DNA from 3 places in the Streptomyces sp. RG80 genome. Region 1 is predicted to be linked to each of the others. Evidence: predicted binding sites of a transcription regulator. Region 1 holds the regulator's gene; each other region holds the start of a gene.

The links. Region 1 encodes HspR, which represses chaperone genes until heat shock. Its sites were predicted from a motif close to TTGAGNNNNNNNNNCTCAA; they were not measured.
Region 2: the regulator HspR is predicted to act here: its motif matches at 1,313-1,331, upstream of lon (endopeptidase La).
Region 3: the regulator HspR is predicted to act here: its motif matches at 2,843-2,861, upstream of dnaK (molecular chaperone DnaK).

What each region holds. Positions count from the first base shown of each region.
Region 1 is NZ_JBEAAJ010000004.1:455,845-461,183, reverse strand. Features, by position in the region: gene ABKA17_RS16235 (fibronectin type III domain-containing protein) at 1-153, shown strand, start outside; gene ABKA17_RS16230 (hypothetical protein) at 173-688, shown strand; gene ABKA17_RS16225 (Ig-like domain repeat protein) at 775-2,829, shown strand; gene ABKA17_RS16220 (heat shock protein transcriptional repressor HspR) at 2,893-3,339, opposite strand; gene dnaJ (molecular chaperone DnaJ) at 3,345-4,529, opposite strand; gene grpE (nucleotide exchange factor GrpE) at 4,575-5,240, opposite strand; gene dnaK (molecular chaperone DnaK) at 5,237-5,339, opposite strand, start outside.
Region 2 is NZ_JBEAAJ010000001.1:777,421-782,759, reverse strand. Features, by position in the region: gene lon (endopeptidase La) at 1-1,290, opposite strand, end outside; gene ABKA17_RS03630 (GNAT family N-acetyltransferase) at 1,460-2,131, shown strand; gene ABKA17_RS03625 (hypothetical protein) at 2,357-2,584, shown strand; partial or broken gene ABKA17_RS03620 (sulfatase-like hydrolase/transferase) at 2,597-2,785, shown strand; gene ABKA17_RS03615 (rhomboid-like protein) at 2,860-3,684, opposite strand; gene ABKA17_RS03610 (spermidine synthase family protein) at 3,862-4,539, shown strand; gene ABKA17_RS03605 (response regulator transcription factor) at 4,674-5,339, shown strand, end outside.
Region 3 is NZ_JBEAAJ010000003.1:796,306-801,644, reverse strand. Features, by position in the region: gene narI (respiratory nitrate reductase subunit gamma) at 1-598, shown strand, start outside; gene ABKA17_RS13675 (hypothetical protein) at 604-840, opposite strand; gene dnaK (molecular chaperone DnaK) at 937-2,796, opposite strand; gene ABKA17_RS13665 (OsmC family protein) at 2,951-3,379, opposite strand; gene ABKA17_RS13660 (vWA domain-containing protein) at 3,429-5,243, opposite strand; gene ABKA17_RS13655 (ATP-binding protein) at 5,323-5,339, opposite strand, start outside.

The sequences.
Region 1 (5,339 bases):
AAGATCGCCGACCTCGGCACCGGTGCCACCGACTACTACGACACCGGCGCTCAGCGCGGCACCACGTCCTTCTACTGGGTGACCACCCTGGCCGCGGACGGCACCGAGTCCGTGCCGGCCGGCGACTGGGCGGCCACCGCGCCCACTGCCTGAGACCCCACGAGGAGCCCTCATGCCCCTTGCCGAAACCCTCGTCACCGACAGCCTGTTCGGCCCGCTGACCGTCCGTCTGGAGACCGGCGGCGGTGTGGTCGAGGTCGAGGGGCAGACGATTCCCCGGGTCGTGCTGAGGCGTGCCACCGGTACCAAGGCCACCAACGAGGAGGTCCCCGTCGGCACCCGGAAGGCCGGTCTGCTGACCCTCACCGTCGACGGCGAGGGGGCCGCGCTGGCGCCCGGCAGGGGGCGGCTGATCCGCAGGTCGTACCGGGTGGACGTGCGGCACCGCGGGCACCTGTGGCGGCTGGTGCCGCACTCGATGACGGCCAGCCGGCTGCTGCGGAACGGGCAGCGGCTGGGCTCCTTCGCCTCCAGGGGCGACGGCCGGGTGACGGCCGACTGGCGGCCGACCGCCAAGCCGGACGCGACGGACGCGGCGCTCGGCTACGCGCTGGCCGCCGCGTTCGGCACGGGCGCGGAGCCCCTGTGGGCCTCGGCGGTCGACGGGATCGGCGATCTGATTCCCTGACCTGGCCGTACAACCAAACGCCGGTCCGGCCGGTCCTGATCGTCGACGGTTCTGTCTGCCGTCGACGATCAGCACCGAAGGAACCGATGAACCCAGCCAGACGCACGACCGCGGCCACCGCGACCGCCGTCGTGCTCACCACCGCGGGCACCCTGCTCACGCTCACGCCGTCCGCGTCCGCCGCGACCACCTGCACGTCCCCGGTGTTCAAGCGGCAGTTCTTCGCGAACACCACCTTCTCCGGCACCCCGAAGAAGACGGACTGCGACTCCGCGATCGACCAGAGCTGGAGCGGGGCACCCGTGTCCGGGCTGCCGTCGAACAACTTCGGCGTCCGCTGGTCCGTCACCCGCGACTTCGGCTCCGGCGGCCCGTTCTCCTTCAGCGCCTCCGGCCTCGACGGCATCCGGGTCTACCTCGACCCCGGCACCACCGGCGCCCGCAAGATCGACCTGTGGAAGAACACCTCCACCACGGTCTCCAAGACCGTCAACGTCACGATCCCCAAGGGCAAGCACACCCTCCGCGTCGACTACGTCAACTGGACCGGCTCCGCCAAGGTCAAGTTCGGCTACACGCCCAGGACGTCGGCCACCGTCGACACCGTCAAGCCGCTCACACCGACAGGCACCTCGGTCTCGTACGACTCGGCGACCGGCAAGGCCAAGCTGACCTGGGCCAAGAACAAGGAGATGGACCTCGCCGGGTACCAGGTCTACCGGCGCCTCAAGGGCACGTCCTTCGGCAGCACACCGCTGACGACGACCTCGTCGACGTCGTCGACGTCGTACACCGACTGGCTGCCGCGGTCGGGCGACGCGTACTACTACGAGGTCCGGGCCTACGACAAGGCCGGCAACGTCTCCACGGGCACGGCCGATCAGCTGGTCACCACGGTGGACCGGATCGCGCCGACCGTCCGCGATCTGAAGGCCGACGAGGGCTCGGCCCTCCTCGGGGTGTCCCTGTGGTGGATGTCCGAGGGGGCGGAGACGACCCGGCTGTTGCGGGCCCCCTCGCCCGACGGGCCCTTCACCGAGGTCAGGGGGCCTTGGGGCAACTCGGCGACCGATGCCGGCGCCCCGTACGGGGAGACCTCCTACTACAAGGTCGCGGTGTCGGACGCGGCGGGCAACACCGCTTACTCGTCGGTGGTGTCGGTCGCGAGGCCGCTCGCGGTGCCGTACTTCTGGAAGACGGAGAACCGGGCGGAGGACGGCGGCGGCGTCGATCTGCGCTGGGAAGTGTCGCCGTACGCCCCGGCCGAGTTCCGGGTGCACCGCGAGGAGCGCCGCTTCGACGAGGCCACCGGCACGTTCGACGTCGTCGACTCCCAGGTGGTGCCCTGCGACCCGAAGCTCACCGACACCGCCTACGGCACCAAGTACAGCTACACCTGCACCGACACCACCGTCGTACCGAGCCCGAACGACGGGTTCTACGTGTACTGGGTGACGACCGTCGACGCGCTCGGCCGGGAGTCGGCCCCCTCGCAGACCATCTCCCACGGCTACGGCGACGGCACCGCCCCGCCGCTCGTCACCGGGTTCACGGCCACCGCCACCACGTACGGCACGGTCCTGGACTGGGACGACAGCCCGGTCGACGACCTCGCCCGGTACAACGTGTTCCGGCTCAGCACGGTGGACGACGGGACCGACTACACGCACGTGGGGACGGTGCAGGCGGGCACCAGCCGGCTCGTCGACTCGGCGAACCTCCAGGACGGCGAGGACCACACCTACTTCGTGGACGCCGTGGACACCTCGGGCAACTCCAACTACACGACGGCCGACAAGATGGTGTCCACCACCGTCACCGAGCTCGACCTGCGGCCGAGCGTCCAGACGCCGCAGGACTGGCTGGTCGACGTGAGCGCCCAGGCCGGTGCCGACGGCGTCGACCTGACCTGGAAGCTCTCCAGCGGGTACCACGGGAGCGACATCACCGGTTACCGCGTCCACCGCTGGAACCCGGCCACCGCCGCCTACGAGCCCCTGACCGCCGACCCGGTCACCGGCACCTCGTACACGGACACCACGGCCGCCACCGGCGCCACCCACTTCTACTGGGTGACCGCCGTGCGCGCCGACGGCACCGAGTCCGAGCCCGGCGACGCCTGGGTGGCCCTGGCACCCTGACAAGAGCGTGCATACGGAAGGGGCCCGGAGGTTCGTCCTCCGGGCCCCTTCCGCATGCCTGTGTCAGTCCTGCCGGCCCTTCGGCCGCCACACCACCAACGCGCTGGTCTGCTGGACCTCCTGATACGGCACCAGGTCACGGCGGTACGAGGCGTGCACCGCCGCCTCCCGCTGGCGCATCGCCGCCGCGGCGCCCTCCAGGGCCGACTCCATCTCGGCGAGCCGGGACTGGAGCGCGGCGACCTGGTTCTCCAGCTCGATGATGCGCTTGATGCCGGCGAGGTTGATGCCCTCGTCCTGCGACAACTGCTGGACGGTGCGCAGCAGTTCGATGTCACGGGCCGAGTAGCGCCGGCCCCGGCCCGCGGTGCGGTCCGGGGAGACCAGGCCGAGCCGGTCGTACTGGCGCAGGGTCTGCGGGTGCAGGCCCGAGAGCTGGGCCGCCACCGAGATGACGTAGACCGGGGTCTCCTCGGTCAGTTCATACGGATTGCGTCGACGGCCGTCCATCTCGATCAAGCTCCCTTCGCCGCCTGGAACAGCTCCGCCCGCGGGTCCTCGCCCGCGGTCGCCTCGCGATACGCCTCGAGTGCGTCACGAGCCTTCCCCGTCAGATCCGTCGGGACACTCACCTCGACGGTGACCAGGAGGTCGCCGCGGGTGCCGTCCTTGCGGATCGCGCCCTTGCCCCGGGCGCGCATGGTGCGGCCGTTGGGGGTGCCCGGCGGCAGCTTCAGCGTCACGGCGGGGCCGCCCAGGGTGGGGACCCTGACCTCGCCGCCGAGAGCCGCCTCGGTGAAGGTCACCGGGACCGTGACCGTGAGGTTGTCGCCCTTGCGGCCGAAGACCGGGTGGGCGTCGACGTGCACGGTGACGTACAGGTCGCCGGCCGGGCCGCCGCGCTCGCCCGGTGCGCCCTTGCCGCGCAGCCGGATGCGCTGGCTGTCGGTGACCCCGGCGGGGATGCGGACCTGCATCGTCCGGGAGGACTTGGCGCGGCCGCTGCCCTTGCACTCGAGGCAGGGGTGCTCGGCCATCAGACCGCGGCCCTTGCAGTCCGGGCACGGGTCGGTCAGCGAGAAGCCGCCTCCCGAACCCCGGGCCACCTGCCCGGTGCCGACACAGGTCGGGCACACGCGCGGCGTGCCGTTCTTGTCGCCGGTGCCGGAGCAGGCCTTGCAGGGGGACTGCGAGGACATCCGCAACGGGACCGTGGCGCCCTCGATGGCCTCGGTGAAGCTCAGCGTGACCTCGGTGTCGATGTCCTGGCCGCGCCGGGGCTGGGTACGGGTCGTGCCCGTGCCGCCGCGGTTGAACAGACCGCCGAAGACGTCGCCGATCCCGCCGCCGAAGCCGCCGGAACCCTGGCCGCCACCGCCCTGGGCGCCGCCTCCGAAGAGGTCGCCCAGGTCGAAGTTGAACGAGCCGCCGCCCGCGCCCGGCCCCGGGCGGAAGCCGCCGTTGCCGAAGAGCGCGCGGGCCTCGTCGTACTCCTTGCGCTTCTTGGGGTCACCGAGGATGTCGTTCGCCTCGGAGATCTCCTTGAAGCGCTCCTCCGCCTTGGCGTTGCCCTTGTTGGCGTCCGGGTGGAACTCGCGGGCGAGTTTGCGGTACGCCTTCTTGATCTCGGCCTCGGTGGCGTCCTTGGGGACGCCGAGGACCTTGTAGTAGTCCTTCTCGATGAAGTCCTTGGTGCTCATCCTCGACGCGCCCCCTTTCCGCGGTTCCGCTCAGTCGCTGTGACCTCAGCCCTCCTCAGGGCCGCTGTCCTTGTCGTCGCCGGCCGCCGGGGCCTCGTCGGCCCCCTCGGCCTTGACCGTCTGCGCGCCCGGCTGCGGTTCGGCGACGGCCACCCGCGCGGGGCGGATGGTGCGCTCGCCGATGCGATACCCCGGCTGGAGGATCGCGACGCAGGTCGTCTCGGTGACGTCCGGTGCGTAGCTGTGCATCAGGGCCTCGTGGATCGTCGGGTCGAAGGGCTCGCCCTCCTTGCCGAACTGCTGAAGACCCATCTTCGCCGCGACGGTCTCCAGGGACTCCCCGACGGACTTGAATCCGCCGACGAACTCCCCGTGGTCCCGGGCGCGGCCGATGTCGTCGAGCACGGGCAGGAGTTCGGTCAGGAGGTTCGCGACGGCGATCTCCTTGACCGTGATCCGGTCCCGCTCCACGCGGCGGCGGTAGTTCTGGAACTCGGCCTGGAGCCGCTGGAGGTCCGCGGTGCGCTCTTCGAGCGCCTTGCGGGCCTGGTCCAGCTGGGCCGTCAGACCGGCGATCTGTGCTGTTGCGTCCCCGGCCGGGGCCGCCCCCGCCTCCGAGGAGGAGGTGGCGGCCTTCGGCTCGGCGTCGTCGGGGGTCGCGCCGGAGGGGACGTCGGGCTTCTCCTCGAAGCCCGGGGTCTCCTCGGTCACGCGGCACCGTCCTTGCGCTCGTCGTCGACGATCTCGGCGTCCACGACGTCGTCGTCGGCCTTGTCCTGCGGGGCACCGGCGTCGGCGCCACCGGCGGCC
Region 2 (5,339 bases), on a different contig from region 1:
CAGGACCACCGGGTTCATCGACCCGGCCTCCTTGATGGCGCGGACGATCCGGCCGGGCAGCGCGCCGACGTACGTACGCCGGTGACCGCGGATCTCCGCCTCGTCCCGCACACCGCCGAGGGCCACGCGGACGAACTTGCGGCCCATGGCGTGCGCGACCGACTCACCCAGCGAGGTCTTGCCGACGCCGGGCGGGCCGACGAGCGCCAGTACGGCACCGCCGCGCCGGCCGCCGACCACGCCGAGCCCCCGCTCGTCGCGCCGCTTGCGCACCGCCAGGTACTCGGTGATCCGCTCCTTCACGTCCTCCAGGCCGGCGTGCTCGGCGTCCAGGACCGCCTTGGCGCCCTGGATGTCGTACGCGTCCTCGGTGCGCTCGGTCCACGGGAGTTCGAGCACGGTGTCCAGCCAGGTCCGTATCCACGACCCCTCGGGCGACTGGTCGCTGGACCGCTCCAGCTTGTCGACCTCCTTGAGCGCGGCCTCGCGCACCTTCTCCGGCAGGTCGGCGGCCTCCACCCGCGCGCGGTAGTCGTCGGACTCCTCGCCGTCCTGTTCGCCGTTGAGTTCGCGCAGTTCCTTGCGTACGGCCTCCAGCTGGCGGCGGAGCAGGAACTCGCGCTGCTGCTTGTCGACGCCCTCCTGGACGTCCTTGGCGATGGTCTCGGCGACGTCCTGCTCGGCGAGGTGGTCGCGGAGCTGCTGGGTGGCGAGCTTGAGGCGGGTGACCGGGTCGGCGGTCTCGAGCAGCTCGACCTTCTGGTCGGTGCTCAGGAAGGGCGAGTACCCGGAGTTGTCGGCGAGCGCGGAGACGTCGTCGATGGCCTGGACCCGGTCCACGACCTGCCAGGCGCCGCGCTTGCGCAGCCAGGCGGTGGCGAGGGCCTTGTACTCCTTGACCAGTTCGGTGACATGGCCCGGCAGCGGCTCGGGCACGGTCTCGTCGACACGGGTGCCCTCGACCCAGAGGGCGGCACCCGGTCCGGTCGTCCCGGCACCGATCTTCACCCGGCCCCGGCCGCGGATCAGGGCGCCCGGGTCGCCGTCGGCCAGCCGGCCGACCTGCTCGACGGTGCCGAGCACACCGGTGCCCGGGTAGGTGCCGTCGATGCGTGGCACGAGCAGCACCCTGGGCTTCCCCGGCTCCGACCGGGCGGCGGCCTGGGCGGCCTCCACCGCGGCGCGTACGTCGGGGTCGTTCAGGTCGAGCGGGACCACCATTCCGGGCAGCACGACCTCGTCGTCGAGCGGCAGCACAGGCAGAGTGAGCGGTGTGGACGTCGAAGCCATGATCTCCCCTTCGGCATTCAAGTTGAGCTATGCCGACTCAATGCACGTGAGCCTCCGAATGTTCCCCAAGGGGCGTTCGCTGTGAGCGATCACCTCTGCCGGGACTCGTGACGCTGCTGATGTAGTAACCATCAACAGCTTTCACTTGTTACCAGCGAAGGGCCTCGGCATGGACCGGATCGTGCGGGCGTGGGTGGACGGGTGGGTCGTCTCGCGCGGGGCGGCCCCGCCGGTGGTCGAGCCGTGGGGTTGCACGATCGACATGGGGATGGACGGCCATGTCGCCCGGCACGTGCTGGGCGCGACCGGGGACGATGTCGAGGAGACGGTCGTCCGCAAGGTGGCCGGGGCGGTCACGGGTGCCGGGGTGTGGCTCAAGGTGTTCCGGGATCCGGCCGTGGTCGGCGACTGGCTGGGCGAGGGCTGGTGGATCGATCCGGAGCCCGGCTGCCTGATGACGCTCCCTCTGACGACACTGCCCACGACGACACCCGCCGACGAACCGCCGGTCCCGGACGGCTACCGCCGGCGCACCTGGTCCCGCGGCGGCCTCGTCCGCACGATGATCGCCGCCCCCGACGGCTCCTGGGCGGCCCGCGGCCAGCTCGCCCCGACCGGTGCGACGGCGGTCGTCGACCAGGTCGCCACGTCCCCGGCCCACCAACGCAAGGGGCTCGGCACCCTCGTCATGCACACACTCCAGCGAGCCGCGACGGAACAGGGCGCCGAGACCTGCGTACTGGCGGGCACACCGGCCGGGAAGGGCCTGTACGAGTCACTGGGCTGGACGGTGTCGGCTCCGCTGACCAGCGCGAGGTTCACGGGGCACGGGACGCCGTAGAGAAACGGTCGTCTCCGCTTGCACATACTTGCTGTGGATGCCGTTGCGGAGACCGTTCGGGACGGTGGAGCAGCGCGGGCCCGGGCGGCGCGCGCTGATCACGGGGGCGACGGTTCCGGTTCGTCGCCAGGGTCGGCGACTCCGGCGCGGGCGGCGAGGCCCCCGCTGCGAACGAGGTACGTATGGCCGCCCCTGAGGCGAGCCATGTCCCGAGCCGCACCGCCTGTGGCTGGTCCTCACCGACGACCAGCCGAAGGAGACGGGCTGGGCGCTGCCGCCGACCCTCGACTGATTCGGCGGCGACGGCACGACCTTCGCGCGCACGCCATCACCACCGTCGTCAAGAACCACGCCCTCGACTTCATCGACCGGTCCCGCACCGACGGCCGCCCCTGGTTCGCGTACGTCGCCACGCGCTCCGCGCACGAGGTGAACGCCCCGGAGCGGAAGTAGGCCCACGCGCGCGTGCCCGAGTGGCGGGGCCGGCTGGACAACACCCTCGTGCTGTTCACCAGCGACCATGGTCTGCGCTGGGGCCACCACGGCCGGCTGCGCAAGTCGGTGCCGTACCGCCCGAGTCTGGAGGTCCCCTTCCACCTCTCCTGGTCGGCCGGCGGCCTCGGCACCGCCCGCACCGACGACCGCCTCACGGGCCACGTCGACATCAGCCGCCCGCACGGCGACGGCCGGGTCCTCTTCCGGGAGTACTACGACCTGCGCGCCGATCCCTACCAGCTCAGGAACCGCCTGGACCGGGGCGGGGTCCTCGCCCAGCGGCGGACCCACGGCCACGTGGCCGTCCCCAAGGTCAGAGCCATCAGGTGCCCCCACTCGGTCATCGGGTCGGTGAAGGCGAGCAGGTCCTGGAGCAGCATGCCGGCGAACAGGGCCAGCAACGGCCAGCGGAGCCAAGGGGAGAGCAGCCCGGCCAGCGCGCCCGTGCCCGCGGCGACGCCGAAGCTGATGCCGTAGTCGAGGCGGTGCAGGGAGCTGTCGGGCAGGTGACCGACCAGGACGGCGAGTCCGACGGGGAGTTCGGTCGCGAGAGTGGCCAGGACATGGCCGAGGAGGAAGACACCGGCCGCGCGCAGTCCGCCGATCCGACGCTCCAGCGCGGTCATGACCAGCAGAAAGCCCAGCACGTACGGCGACACGATGCCGCCCGCTACCCACAGCGCGCTGGCCACCAGGACGAGCACGGGCGTGCGCACGAGGTGGGCCACGTCGGTGCTGGAGCCCTGGAGCAGGGAGTGGACGAGGGTGGGGTCGGCGTACTCGGTGACGAGCGAGGTGACGGCCAGGACAACGGCGTAACCGAAGGTGAACGGCGTCCCGGTGGGGGTGGGGAGCAGACGCCAGGGGCGCAACCGGCGCCGGGGGTCGGCGACTTCAGGGGCTTCAGTGGCTTCGGTGACTTCGGGCGTCTTGTCGGCGACGGGGACGGGTGCCGGTCCGCGCTGGCCCGGTACCGCGTCGAGCAGTCCGGCGACGTCGGGGAAGCAGGCGTCGGCAGGAGCGTGCGGCGCGTCTGCCGACTTCGCGGTCCGTTCCACCGTGAGTCGCTCCTTCCGTTTCGCCCCAGCCTTCGCGCTCACCCACCCCGCTGTCTGTGACCGGCGCCACGCGAACCCCGATTCACAGGCACTTCTCAAGAACCGCCCCTCGGTACCGGGGGCTGAACGTCGGCCGAAATCTCGGTGCACCCCGCACCGGACTGCCAGGATGGGCCGATGCCCATCTCGTACGACATTCCCGAAGTCCTGGACCGTCGCGAGGGCCCGCACGGCGAGGTCGTGCTGCGCCGGCACGGTGAGTTGTTGCAGATCATCGCCAACGGGTGCTTCCTGATGGACACCTCCGACGGCCGCTCGGAGCGGCTGCTGGTGGACGTGGCGCTCGACGCGCTGGACGGGCGGCCCGGGCCGAGCGTGCTGATCGGCGGGCTCGGGGTGGGGTTCTCGCTCACCCATGCCACCGCGGATTCGCGCTGGGGCCGGATCGCCGTCGTGGAGCGGGAACCGGCCATCATCGACTGGCATCGCCACGGCCCGCTGTCCGCATTGTCGGCGGCGGCGCTCGCCGATCCACGCACCGAGATTCTGGAAACGGATCTAGTCACTTATGTGAATGAGACATGGGACACGTATGACGCGCTGTGCCTGGACATCGACAACGGGCCCGACTGGACCGTCACCGAGGGCAACGACGGGCTGTATTCGGCGGCCGGACTCGCCAGCTGCGCAAGGGTGTTGAGGCCCGGCGGGGTGCTCGCGGTGTGGTCGGCGCAGCCTTCTCCGGAATTTGAAGGAACCCTACGGAATGCCGGGTTCCAGCAGGTGCGTACCGAAGAGGTGCCGGTTGCCCGGGGCGTTCCGGACGTCGTGCACGTCGGTGTCCGACCTGGATAGCCGTGGCGTGGTGACTCCCCGTACTCTGCTTCCCTGGCGCAGATCATTCAAGCGTCAATCGCAAGCATGCGCAGGCATAAGCCAGTAAGCGGGATCACCCCACTGATTCCGGAAAGCAACCCTTGGGGCGGGCGATGGAGCAGACACACACCTCCCAGACCGGCACGGCTACGGCCACCCCCGGCGCGCAGCGCCGGGTGCTGGTGGTCGAGGACGACCCGACGATCGTGGAGGCCATCGCGACCCGTCTGCGTGCCGAGGGATTCCTCGTGCAAACCGCGGGCGACGGTCCGGCGGCGGTCGACACGGCCGAGGCCTGGCAGCCCGACCTGCTGATCCTCGACATCATGCTGCCCGGCTTCGACGGTCTGGAGGTCTGCCGCCGCGTGCAGGCCGCCCGGCCGGTGCCGGTGCTGATGCTCACCGCGCGCGACGACGAGACCGACATGCTGGTCGGGCTCGGGGTCGGCGCCGACGACTACATGACCAAGCCGTTCTCGATGCGGGAGCTGGCCGCGCGCGTGCATGTGCTGCTGCGCCGGGTGGAGCGGGCCGCGCTGGCCGCCGCGACGCCCAGAAGCGGCATCCTGCGCCTGGGCGAGCTGGAGATCGACCACGCGCAGCGCCGGGTGCGGGTGCGCAGTGAGGACGTCCACCTCACCCCGACCGAGTTCGACCTCCTGGTGTGCCTGGCGAACACCCCGCGCGCGGTGCTCTCCCGCGAGCAGCTCCTCGCCGAGGTCTGGGACTGGGCGGACGCCTCCGGCACCCGCACGGTCGACAGCCACATCAAGGCGCTG
Region 3 (5,339 bases), on a different contig from region 1:
GAAGCTGCTGAACATCGCCTCGCCGGCCTTCCACTACGGGATCCTGTTCGTGTTCGCCGGGCACGTCATGGGCCTGTTCGTGCCGATGTCGTGGACCGACAAGCTCGGGATCAGCGAGCACACGTACCACCTGCTGTCGCTCTACGGCGGCACGGCGGCCGGGGTGCTGGCGGTCGGCGGGATCCTGTTGCTCGTATACCGTCGACGGACGAAGGCGCCCGTCTTCCGCGCGACGACCGCCAACGACAAGCTCATGTACCTGGTGCTGCTCGCGGCGATCGCGATGGGCATGATCGCCAAGCTCTCGCACGCCTCCGGCGACGGCTACAACTACCGCGAGACCATCGCGCCCTGGACGCGCAGCCTGTTCACGCTCCGGCCGGACGTCGACCGGATGGCGGGCGTGCCGGTGCTGTACCAGGTGCACGCGGTGATCGGGATGGCGCTGATCGCGTTCGTGCCGTACAGCCGGCTGGTGCATATGTTCAGCGCGCCGGTGCAGTATCTGTTCCGCCCGTATGTGGTGTACCGCAGCCGCGACCCCAGGCAGTTGGGGCCGCGGCCGGAGCGGCGGGGTTGGGAGAAGACGGACGCCTAGCCTCGTCAGCCGCCGTCGATGTGACCGGCGGGGGCGGCGCCTCCGTCGTAGTGGCCGGTCGTGCCGTTGTCGTGGTGGCCCGCCGGTGCCGCCTCCACGGAGAAGTCCCGGTTGTCCACGGAGAAGTCGCGGTTGTCCGGCGAGTCCACGATCCCTGGCACGCCCACGGCCGCCGCCCCCGCCAGCAGTGATCCGGCCGCCAGCGCCGCCCACCGTGTGCGGCGTTTCCTGAGTTCACTCATGCTCGTGTCCCTCCGTGAAGTCCGGTACTGGTGACCAGCATTGGGCTTCAGGAGGGCACAGGCGACACGTTGCGGAGCATCTTCACAAGGGGAATCTCAGGCGGCCCCGCCCTTTTGGTCCTTGTCGTCGTCGACGATCTCCGCGTCCACCACGCCGTCCTCCTCGGGGGGCGGGGTGTGCTGTTCCTCTGCGGTCGGCTCGGACTGGGCCTGCGCGTACATGGCCTGGCCCATCTTCTGGCTGACGGTGGCGAGTTTCTCGACGCCGGTGCGCAGGGCGTTGGTGTCGGCGCTCTGCTCCAGGAGCGTCTTCAGCTCGGTGATCGCCGACTCCACCTCCGTCCTGGTGTCGGCGGGGACGCGTTCGTCGTTGTCGCGGATGAACTTCTCGGTCTGGTAGACGAGTTGCTCGGCGTGGTTGCGGGTCTCGGCGGCCTCCCGGCGGCCCCGGTCCTCCTCGGCGTACTGCTCGGCCTCCCGCATCATGCGGTCGATGTCGTCCTTGGGGAGCGCCGAGCCGCCGGTGACCGTCATCTTCTGCTCGCGGCCGGTCGCGAGGTCCTTGGCGGAGACGTGCATGATGCCGTTGGCGTCGATGTCGAAGGCGACCTCGACCTGCGGGACGCCGCGCGGGGCGGGCGGGAGTCCGGTCAGGTCGAAGACGCCCAGCTTCTTGTTGTACGCGGCGATCTCTCGTTCGCCCTGGTAGACCTGGATGCCGACGGAGGGCTGGTTGTCGGTGGCCGTCGTGAAGATCTCCGAACGGCGGGTCGGGATCGTGGTGTTGCGCTCGATGAGCTTGGTCATGATGCCGCCCTTGGTCTCGATGCCCAGGGACAGCGGGGTGACGTCGAGGAGCAGGACGTCCTTGACGTCGCCGCGGATGACGCCGGCCTGGAGGGCGGCGCCGACGGCGACGACCTCGTCCGGGTTGACGCCCTTGTGCGGGTCCTTGCCGGTGAGTTCCTTGACGAGGTCGGTGACGGCGGGCATCCGGGTGGAGCCGCCGACGAGGATGACGTGGTCGACCGCGGCGAGCTTGATGCCGGCGTCCTTGACCGCCTGGTGGAAGGGGGTCTTGCAGCGGTCGAGCAAGTCGGCGGTCAGCTCCTGGAACTGAGCGCGCGTCAGTTTCTCGTCGAGGTGCAGGGGGCCTTCGGCGGAGGCGGTGATGTAAGGGAGGTTGATGGTCGTCTCGGAGGAGCTCGACAGCTCGATCTTGGCCTTCTCGGCGCCCTCGCGCAGCCGTTGCAGGGCCATCTTGTCCTTGCCGAGGTCGACGCCGTACTGCCCCTGGAACTTCTTCACCAGGTGCTCCATGACCCGCTGGTCCCAGTCGTCGCCGCCGAGGTGGGTGTCGCCGTTGGTCGCCTTGACCTCGATGACTCCGTCGCCGATCTCCAGCAGGGAGACGTCGAAGGTGCCGCCGCCGAGGTCGAAGACGAGGACGGTCTGCTCCTCGCCACGGTCGAGGCCGTAGGCGAGGGCGGCCGCGGTGGGCTCGTTGATGATCCTCAGGACGTTCAGTCCCGCGACCTCCCCGGCCTCCTTGGTGGCCTGCCGCTGGGCGTCGTCGAAGTAGGCCGGGACGGTGATCACCGCGTCGGTGACGTCCTCGCCGAGATAGGACTCGGCGTCCCGCTTGAGTTTCTGCAGCACCCGCGCCGACAGCTCCTGCGCCCGGTAGCGGGTACCGTCGACGGAGCCCTCGTCCGGGAAGCGCCAGCTCGTGTCGCCCATGTGGCGTTTCACCGAGCGGGCCGTGCGCTCGATGTTCGTCACGGCCTGCCGTTTGGCGACCTCCCCGACCAGTACCTCGCCGTTCTTGGCGAAGGCCACGACCGACGGTGTGGTCCTGGCCCCCTCCGCATTGGCGACGACCGTGGGGTCGCCGCCCTCCAGGACGGCCACCACGGAGTTCGTGGTCCCCAGATCGATCCCGACCGCGCGTCCCATCGCTGTCCCCTTCCGCCAGGGCACTTCCCGGACTCCAGCACAAAACTTGAGTGCGCTGTTGTCAATGCCGCGTACCCCGAAAGCCGGGTACCCCGGAAAGGGCCGATGCCGCGCTCCCCGGTCGGGAGCACGGCATCGGACGCGTACGAGAACGTCAGGCGAGCTTGGCCGACAGGGTGATCGGCACGGTCTTGAGGGCCTGGCTGACGGGGCAGTTGACCTTGGCCTCCTCGGCCGCGGCGACGAAGGCGTCCTCGTCGAGGCCCGGCACGGTGCCCTCGACGGTGAGGTGGATGCCGGTGATGCCCTCGCCGGGCTGGAAGGTGACGTCGGCGGAGGTGGTGAGCTTGGTGGGCGGGGTGCCTGCCCCGGCCAGGGCGTGCGAGAACGCCATGGAGAAGCAGCTGGAGTGGGCGGCCGCGATCAGCTCCTCGGGGCTGGTCTTGCCGTTGGCCTCCTGGGCGCGGGAAGCCCACGTCACCGGCTGCTGGGCGATGGCGCCGGAGGAGTCGAAGGAGACGACTCCGTTGCCCTCGAGCAGGTTGCCTTCCCAGACGGTGTGTGCGGAGCGCGTGGTAGCCACGGTCAGTCCTTTCATATGGTCCCGGTTCCGGGTTGTGGGGCCCATCCGATCACACTCGGACGCGGCTCACCTCGAAGACCGGCCCTCGGGGGCTGAAGGGCAGCCGCGCCCCCTCGGGGATCAGATACGCGTGCTCGCGCCGCACCCGCAGAACGTCGCACCAGCCGTCCGTGATCACCAGGACGGGTGCGCCGGGCGGGAAGTCGTCGGCGCGGTGCAGCAGGTCGATCCCCGGCTGCAGGACCGTACCGCCGCGGCCGCGCACCCGGACCCGGCCGGCGATCTCGGTGACCGGCAGATAGCCCGCGTCGTAGGGGGCGGCGTCGCAGAACACGACCCGGGCGGCCGGTACGTCGCGGGCCTGGGCGTAGGAGGCGATGGCGCCGAGCGCCTTGCCGAGCAGGGTGCGGTCCATGGAGGCGGAGGTGTCCAGGACGACGCCGAAGGTGCAGCGGGCGACCTCCTCGGGCGGGAACCAGCGGCCCGCGCGCGGGATGTCGGGGGTGGACGACTGGCGGCGGGAAGGCCGGGCGTACGAGCGCAGTGCCTCGGGGCGGGGGACGAACTCGTCGAACCAGCGGGCCAGTCGCGCGTCCCAGGGCAGCGGCGGATGGCTGAGCGCGCGGATCTCCTCGACCAGGCCGCCGGGCAGGAAGCCGCGTTCCTGCTGCTGGTGCAGGTCCAGGCCGTGGCCGAGGCCGCGGCGGTAGAACTCGTCGAGGTCGACGTAGTCGCGGGGTGAGCCGAGCGGACCGCCGAGGACGTCGCCGAGGCCCTTGCCGCGCAGGGTGCCCAGCCGGCGCAACCGGCGCAGGTCGCCGGCGATGCGGTCGTAGACCTCCTCGGCGGAGAGGTCCTTGAGCTCGGGGTCGTGCAGGAGGCCTTCGGGCATGGTGCCGATCTGCATCTCGGTCAGCCAGCCGTTGACGACGTAGTCGCAGGCGACGTTGAAGAGGTAGGGGTCGCGGGTGCCGCAGCGGTCGCCGTGGCGCAGGGCGGCATGCAGCATCTCGTGGGCGAGGACGAACCGCCATTCCTCGTCGTCGAGTTCGCGCAGCGGGTTGATGTAGATCTCGGCGAGTTCGGCGTTCACCGCGGCGACGGAGATGTCGTGGGCGCGGGCGAGTTCGGCGTCGGCGACCAGGGTGATGCCGGCCGCGATGCCGCCGAGCAGCGGATAGGAGGAGACGAACCAGCTCAGGGCCCGCTCCCAGGGCCGGCGCGGGGTGGTGCCGCCGCGCATCGACCTACGGCGGCCGCCCGCGACGTCCATGGCAGTGGCGACGGTGCGGGTGAGGGCGTGGGCGAACGCCAGCTGCCAGTTCGGCGGGGTGCCGCCCCGCCAGGTGTCCCAGGGCACCAGCAGCTGGTCCGGTTCGTGGCCCGCGGTGCCGCAGTGCTCGTACACGGGTGGGATGCCGTCGCGGCGCCAGCGGGCGGCGAGCTGTTCCTCGTCGCCGTCGGGGTAGGCCGGCGGCAGGTCCTCGGGGGTGCGGCCGACGGGGAAGCCGAGCAGGAAGCGGTTGACGACGGCGCAGCGGGCGGCGAGGTCGTGGCGGTCGGGCTGGGTGCGGCGGCCCTGCTTCGCCGGGACGTGGCCGAAGCCGAGGTGGATGACGGCGTGGGCGACGGCCCAGGCCCAGTCGGCGGGTTCGGCGCGGCGGGTGGGGTGGGCGTGGACGATGCCGTCGGAGTCGACGCGGACGAGGCCGGTGTGCGGCGCGTGCGGGCAGTCGTCCTTGCGGCAGGTGCTGAAGCCGATGGCGGCGAGCGCCCGGTTGGCCCGCACCAGCCGCATGCCCTCCGCGAACGCCTCGGCCGCCAGGTCGGTCTTGGGTCGCTTCGGACCGCGCGTACGGCTCACTGCGGCTCCCCCTTCGAGGTCCGCGCGCCACCGGACAGGCGCACCGGGCCCTTCGATGCGCGCCGGGTACGGGAGCGGCTCACTGGCGTGCCTCCA